3 regions of the Chromohalobacter sp. 48-RD10 genome follow, and region 2 is predicted to be linked to each of the others. Evidence: riboswitches for the same ligand, from Rfam matches in the RefSeq annotation. Region 2 holds a riboswitch; each other region holds the start of a gene.

Region 1 (2,249 bases), on a different contig from region 2:
CCAGTTCGGCGAACTGCGCGGCATCGTTGGCGTCGGCCACTGAACCGGGGCGTAGGCCATCGCCCAGCGAGAATGCCACGTCGTAGCGCTTGCAGATCTCGCAGATATCTTCGAAGTGGGTGTAGAGGAAGCTCTCTTCATGGTGATAGAGACACCACTTGGCCATGATCGAGCCGCCGCGCGAGACGATGCCGGTGACGCGCTCGACGGTGAGCGGCACGTAGCGCAGCAAGACACCAGCATGAATGGTGAAGTAATCCACACCTTGCTCGGCTTGCTCGATCAGGGTGTCGCGGAAAATATCCCAAGTCAGATCCTCGGCGACGCCCCCGACCTTCTCCAGGGCCTGGTAGATGGGCACGGTGCCGATGGGTACTGGCGCGTTGCGGATGATCCACTCACGCGTTTCGTGGATGTTGGTGCCGGTGGATAGATCCATGATGGTGTCCGCGCCCCAGCGGATGCCCCAGGTCATCTTGTCGACCTCGTCCTCGATGGCCGAACTCACTGCCGAGTTGCCCAGATTGCCGTTGATCTTCACCAGGAAGTTGCGGCCGATGATCATCGGTTCGGTTTCGGGATGGTTGATGTTGCAGGGGATGATGGCGCGGCCGGCGGCGACCTCGTAACGCACGAACTCCGGCGTGATCTCCTCCGGCAGACGTGCGCCTAACCCTTGGCCTGGATGCTGTTGATCGAGGATACGCTCGACCTCGTCGGTGCCCGAGTACTTGGCAGAACGAGCCTGACGGCGCTGATTTTCGCGGATTGCGATGAATTCCATTTCAGGTGTCACGATGCCCTGGCGGGCGTAATGCAACTGGGTGACGCTATGGCCTTTCTTGCCGCGCCGGGGCGTGCGGGTCAGCTCGAAGCGCAACTGAGCGAGCATGGGATCGTTGGCACGGCGTTGGCCGTATTCGGACGTGGGGCCGTCGAGGAATTCAGTGTCGTCGCGCGCCTCGATCCATTGGCGTCTCAGTTCTGTCAGACCCCTGCGCAGATCGATCTTCGCGCCGGGATCGGTATAGGGGCCCGAGGTGTCGTAGACCAGTAGCGGAGGGTTCTCCTCATCCTGGCCGGAAGTGCGGGTCGGTGATAGCGATATCTCGCGGAAAGGCACGCGGATATCCGCGCGTGCGCCTTCTACATATATCTTGCGCGAGCCGGGTAGCGCCTGAATGGCGGCTTCGTCGACGCGGGCGGTGTCGGAAAGGAATTGCGGTGATGTCATATGTGCTCCAGGTCATGACGCAAGTCAGGCCGGCGCACAGCGTAGGCGGGAGAAATAAGCAACGACGGATGATGTCCCGACGCTGCGGACTCCGCTTGATCCCTACGCCGGTACTAGCCGGGTCAGGTTCGTCGGGATCCGCCGTGGCACACGCCTTGTTGGCGAGCGCAGGACGATCTCAGCCGGTTCCACCGGCACCCCGTCAAGCTGTCGTCTAGAGTCTAGCAAGATATCGTCCGAATGAAATCCCCTGTGCGATGCATGGGGCAGGGCACGTCAAATCCTCGTTTGCGTGCTAATGTCCAGAGAGAAGCCAGCAAAGGAGAGTTGAATATGAAGGTTGGATTTATTGGCCTGGGGGCCATGGGACATGGCATGGCGCAGCAGTTGCTCGAGGCGGGGCATGAGGTAACGGTATGGAATCGCTCCCCGGAAGCTGCCGAGACACTCGCCGAGCAGGGTGCGAGGATCGCCAAGACATCGGCCGACGCGGCGCGGTGTGAAGTACTGGTGAGCATGCTGGCGGACGACCAGGCAGCGCATCAGGTGCTGGTCGAGGGCAAGGCCATCGAGGCGATGAAGAAGGGCAGTGTTCACGTCAACATGGCCACGGTGTCGGTGGCTTTCGCGCGTGGCATGGCAGCACTCCACGAGCGCCTGGGCGTGGGCTATATCGCCGCACCGGTGCTGGGGCGGCCGGATGTGGCGGCGGCGGGTAAGCTCAATATCATCGCCGCCGGTGATCCGACGCATATCGAACGGGTCAGGCCTGTACTCGACGCCATGGGCCAGGCTGTCTGGCCCTTGGGAGAATCGCCTGAACGCGCCAGCGTGGCGAAAATCGCCGCCAATTTCATGCTCGCCAGTGCCATCGAGTCGATGGCCGAGGCCTCGACACTGACCCGTGCGTACGGCATCGAGGCCAGCGATTTTCTCGATATTGTCACCAATACGCTGTTTGCCTCCCCGGCCTATAAGGGCTACGGCAAGATGATCGCCGAGGCACGTTTCGAGC
Region 2 (2,249 bases):
CACCAACAGCGGCACACCGATACGCGACGAAACACGGCTCGCAACGATGCTCAGCGCGATTAGAAACCCCGAAAACAAAAAAAGGCTATTGATGGTATCCACGACTAACGACTATCTCCCTAAATTCAAGGGCCTAGTATGCCATGTCCCGACGCGTCATGCTGTCACCTACATTAGCCAGGCAGGATGCGTTTCCAAGATACGCCAATCGATATCGCCCTGTAATCGCATGGCCCAGATAAGAGCACGCATCCCTCGGCGGTATTCGCCAAGCGCGACATCGGGCGACTGTCGCCGATAAGCAGTGACAAAGGCGTCTCTCTCAGCGGATCTCGTGATGAGCAGCTCAACCACACAGAGATCGAACTCGATCGGCGCCCATACCAGCGCCTCCCAGTCACTCCATAGCCAACCGGTGGCACCGCACAGGAATTGATCGCTACGCAAATCGGGCAGGCACCACACCGCGCGTGACGGGACGGGAAAATCGGGAGGCGTCGGCCAATCGGCGCAACATGGATGGTGCTTCAAAAAATCATGCGCCCGTCGCGGCCACTCCGATAACATCCAGACCGCCTCCAAAGGATGTCCCCACCCCGACACCGTTTCGCGATGCAGGTGCCCCAGCTGACTTCCTAAAAGTTCAGCGAACACCTCCCCCATCCGTGCCGGCATACCATCGCTCCAGGGCAGACTCCAGAGCGGCGTCTGGTGTAGCGCGCCCAGATACGTCAAAGGCAATGGCGGAAGCGGTAAATGTATCGGCAAGGCACCGGCCAAACGTGTCAGCGCCTCGGGGCAGCGCCAGCGATCGAAGCCGAAGAGGCGATCCACCCCTTGCCAGAAGGGGTCATGAGCCGGGTGCGTGCGTGCCAGCTTGAGCAACTGCGGCGCCTCATCGTGCGTTCGCCACAACCAGTTGGCGCTGTCATCCCAGGCCAGTGGCAACGGGGCAAGCGCATGGCCGGTAAAAACCTCGACGCGATGCGTCAATGCGGGATCGGGATACATGCACACTCCTGACAACCCAAGCGATAGCGAGATGGCGCCCCTGGCACGTCTGTGCAGTCGCCACCATATCAGGATACAATAACCATCTCTGGATAGGGGTGCCCACCACGCAATGGGCTGAGAGCGCCACGCGCAACCCTGAAACCTGATCCGGTTAGCACCGGCGGAGGAAATACCAGAGCGTGCCGTCGGCACGTCCTTCGCCCCATTCATGGAGCCTTGATGACGTCCCTCGGTTTTTCCCTGTCCAAGGCGCGGCTTGCCTTTTCAGGGCAATGGCTATTCGATGGCCTTTCGGCCACCTTCGCCGCAGGCAGTTGGACAGGGCTGCTCGGCCGCAGCGGCAGCGGCAAAAGCTCCTTGCTGCGCATGATCGCCGACCTGCCCATTCCCGATACCCATGACTTGACCCTCACCACCGATGATCAACGCCCGCTGACCGGCCGCCTGGCGTGGATGGCCCAGCAGGATCAGTTGCTGCCCTGGCGCAAGGTCATCGACAACGTCCTGCTCGGTCCCGCGCTGCGTGGCCGCCCCACGGTGGCACAACGTCAGCACGCGATGACCCTGCTCAACGACGTCGGCCTCAGCGACAAAGCCGAGCAGTGGCCCAAGACGTTATCCGGCGGAGAGCGTCAACGCGTCGCGCTGGCACGGACACTCTTCGAGGAGGCGCCGGTGGTATTGATGGACGAGCCTTTTTCCGCCGTCGACGCTATCACCCGCCTGGAATTGCATGAACTCGCCGCACGCCTGCTGGCCGGGCGTACAGTGCTATTGGTGACGCACGATCCACTCGAAGCCCTGCGCCTGAGCGATCGAATCCTGATACTCGGTAATCAACCGGCGTCTTTGAGCGACTTCGATGTGCCCGGCGGACAACGTCCTCGCGCCCTCGACGCACCCGATATACAGCGCATGCAATCGCAGTTGGTGGCGCATCTTCACTCCGCCCCTCATACCAACACCAACGAGAGCGTTGCATGAGCGTATTCAAGCGTCTCTGGCCCGCTCTATTGGGAATCATCACCTTACTCGGGCTTTGGCAGGTGCTCGTCGTCGTCACCGGCGTACCCGGCTACGTGCTACCCTCGCCGCTTGCCGTCATGCAAGCGTTCACGGCGCACCAGCAACTGCTGTGGCATCATGCCGGTATCACGGTGATCGAGATTGTCGCGGGGCTGCTCATCGGGTGCATCAGCGGGCTAGGTACCGCGCTAGCCCTGGCGCGCTTTCAC
Region 3 (2,249 bases), on a different contig from region 2:
TCAGCTCTCGACGACGCCGATGATGCGTGGCCGCGTAATGGCCTTGCGCATGGCGATCACCATGGGGGGCACCCCTCTCGGCGCCCCCATCGTCGGCTGGCTGGCCGATCACGCCGGACCACGCTGGGCGATGAGCGTCGGGGCCAGTGCCGGCGTCATGGCCGCCCTGATCGGAGCACGCTTGCTGGTTCAACAGCGTCGAGGACGCTTGTATCCTTGGCCACAGGGGCCCCATCGCCAAAGCAAGTCGTGAAGGGAGCCGATCTCGCTATTGACTGCGAGATTGCCAGTCGATCCCCATTTGCCAAAAGTCGATCTCCAGGCGGGTCGCATCTCGAAAAACTCCCACGAGTTCTTCAAAGCGCTGTTCAGTCACGCCGGACAACCGTTCGTTCAGCCATTCGATTTCGCTGTGCATAGCGCTCTGGAACTCTCGACTTTCGTACATGGCGATCCAGGCATCGTAGGGGTTGGCGGCGCGTACCGTTGTCGGCTCGCTGTTGAGAACATTGGCGATTTCGCCGTAGCCCACCAGGCACGGGGCAAGCGCCACATGCATATCGAGTAAATCGCCCCGATTACCGGTATCGAGCACGTAACGTGTATAGGCTATGGTGGCCCGATCTTCTGATAACCGAGCCAGTTCATGATCGGTGACCCCCCATTCCCGGCAATAGTCGACATGCAGCGTCAGCTCGGTATCGATGATGGCCTTGAGACCGTCAAAGGCTTGGCGCAAATCCGCCATATTACGGCTTTTATAGATCGCCAGCGCATACGCTCGCGCGAAATTCTGAAGGAACAGGTAATCCTGCTGGAGATAATAGCGAAATGCGCCCGGCTCGAGCGTACCGGCGCCTAGTCGGCGCACGAAATCGTGCTGGATATAAGCCTGCCAGTCAGTCGCGCACGCGTTTTTTAGATCGTTGAAGCTATAGCCCATGATTGTCTCCGGTCGTTACCAAGCAAGATCCGGAGACCACGAGGGACAGGCAGATGTGTTGTCATAAGCCCGCTTGATTCCCTACGCCAGTACCCGCCTGCATACGCAAGCATTCGCCGGATCAGGTTCAACGGGTCGATGCGCTATGCATCTCTCAGCCGGATCGCCCGGCACCCCGTCAAGCACGGTCAATACATTAGCCAACCGATGGCCGTTTCTTCAACAGCTGCGCTGAGCTTGCTGTTCGCTGTTTACAAAAAGCGATGGTGTGATGCGGAGGTTAAAGCTTTAATTATTTCGTCCTCCCCGACATGGAGGCCATCGGCGTCGAGTGCATAAAGCGCATCGACAAAATTCACTATGAAAGAACCGGGGCCGCTGACTTCCTTTGCTGCATCGATCCCAGCAACGGCAAACGTGGTCAGGGCAGCAACGGTGGCATCGAATGGTGCATCCGGTGCAACAGCAGTAAAAGCACCGACAACACAAGTCAATGCACATCCCATGGCCGTTACCCTAGACATCCAGAATGAGCCGCCGGCAATACGTACCGCGCGCGTGCCATCGGTCACAAAATCTGTTGCGCCTGTCACGGCGACGATAGCATCTTGCGCCTTTGCGAGGGCTCTGGCGCCCTCTTCGGCTCGCTCGACCGAATCGCCGCTATCGACGCCCTGTCCAGCACTATGTCCGTCGCCAAGCGATATGATCTCGGAGGCATTGCCGCGAATCACGGTCGGCCGCAATGCAAGCAGATCAGCGACGGCCTGCCGTCGGAAGGCCGTCGCAAAATGCGCAACCGGATCGAGTATCCAGGGAACAGCGGCCTGATTGGCGCTTTGTGCGGCGACTTTCATGCCCTCTAACGAAGTGGGCGACAACGTGCCGATATTGATAGTGAGTGCCCCCGCATTCGCGGCAAACTCACCGGATTCTTCAGGCGCATGAACCATGGCGGGGGAAGCTCCTGCCGCCAGTAGCACATTAGCCGAAAAATTCACCGCCACATGATTGGTGATGCATTGGACGAGTGGCGTCGCCTCTCTCATGCTGGCTAAAAGCAGTGAAGGTACCAGCTTGGTATAGTCGGTCATTTTCGAGCGTCAGTGTTCAGGTTTGATCTAAGTGCTTGATAATACGTTTTCGTGCATCTCTGTCGGCTCAACAGGACCTCCTTGATGCCTTCAGTATAGATCCTTGGGGGGTCTACGAAATCCAAGGCGTTGCGGGATTAGCCAGCGAGCACCCCGCGTGCAAAATTTCTGGACTTTATCACCGTGCTTTATGCAGCGCGTTTCGCTGCCGG

Evidence for each region. Region 2 has a riboswitch for thiamine pyrophosphate ahead of OP496_RS03230 (ABC transporter ATP-binding protein). Riboswitches for the same ligand answer to the same signal wherever they lie in the genome.
Region 1: another riboswitch for thiamine pyrophosphate. It lies ahead of thiC (phosphomethylpyrimidine synthase ThiC); the one in region 2 lies ahead of OP496_RS03230 (ABC transporter ATP-binding protein).
Region 3: another riboswitch for thiamine pyrophosphate. It lies ahead of tenA (thiaminase II); the one in region 2 lies ahead of OP496_RS03230 (ABC transporter ATP-binding protein).

What each region holds. Positions count from the first base shown of each region.
Region 1 is NZ_JARANX010000005.1:225,723-227,971, forward strand. Features, by position in the region: gene thiC (phosphomethylpyrimidine synthase ThiC) at 1-1,234, opposite strand, end outside; TPP riboswitch at 1,317-1,446, opposite strand; gene OP496_RS08415 (NAD(P)-dependent oxidoreductase) at 1,568-2,249, shown strand, end outside.
Region 2 is NZ_JARANX010000002.1:90,053-92,301, forward strand. Features, by position in the region: gene OP496_RS03220 (potassium/proton antiporter) at 1-102, opposite strand, end outside; gene OP496_RS03225 (hypothetical protein) at 169-1,011, opposite strand; TPP riboswitch at 1,096-1,200, shown strand; gene OP496_RS03230 (ABC transporter ATP-binding protein) at 1,234-1,998, shown strand; gene OP496_RS03235 (ABC transporter permease) at 1,995-2,249, shown strand, end outside.
Region 3 is NZ_JARANX010000005.1:32,235-34,483, reverse strand. Features, by position in the region: gene OP496_RS07505 (MFS transporter) at 1-253, shown strand, start outside; gene tenA (thiaminase II) at 269-943, opposite strand; TPP riboswitch at 1,024-1,131, opposite strand; gene thiM (hydroxyethylthiazole kinase) at 1,195-2,037, opposite strand.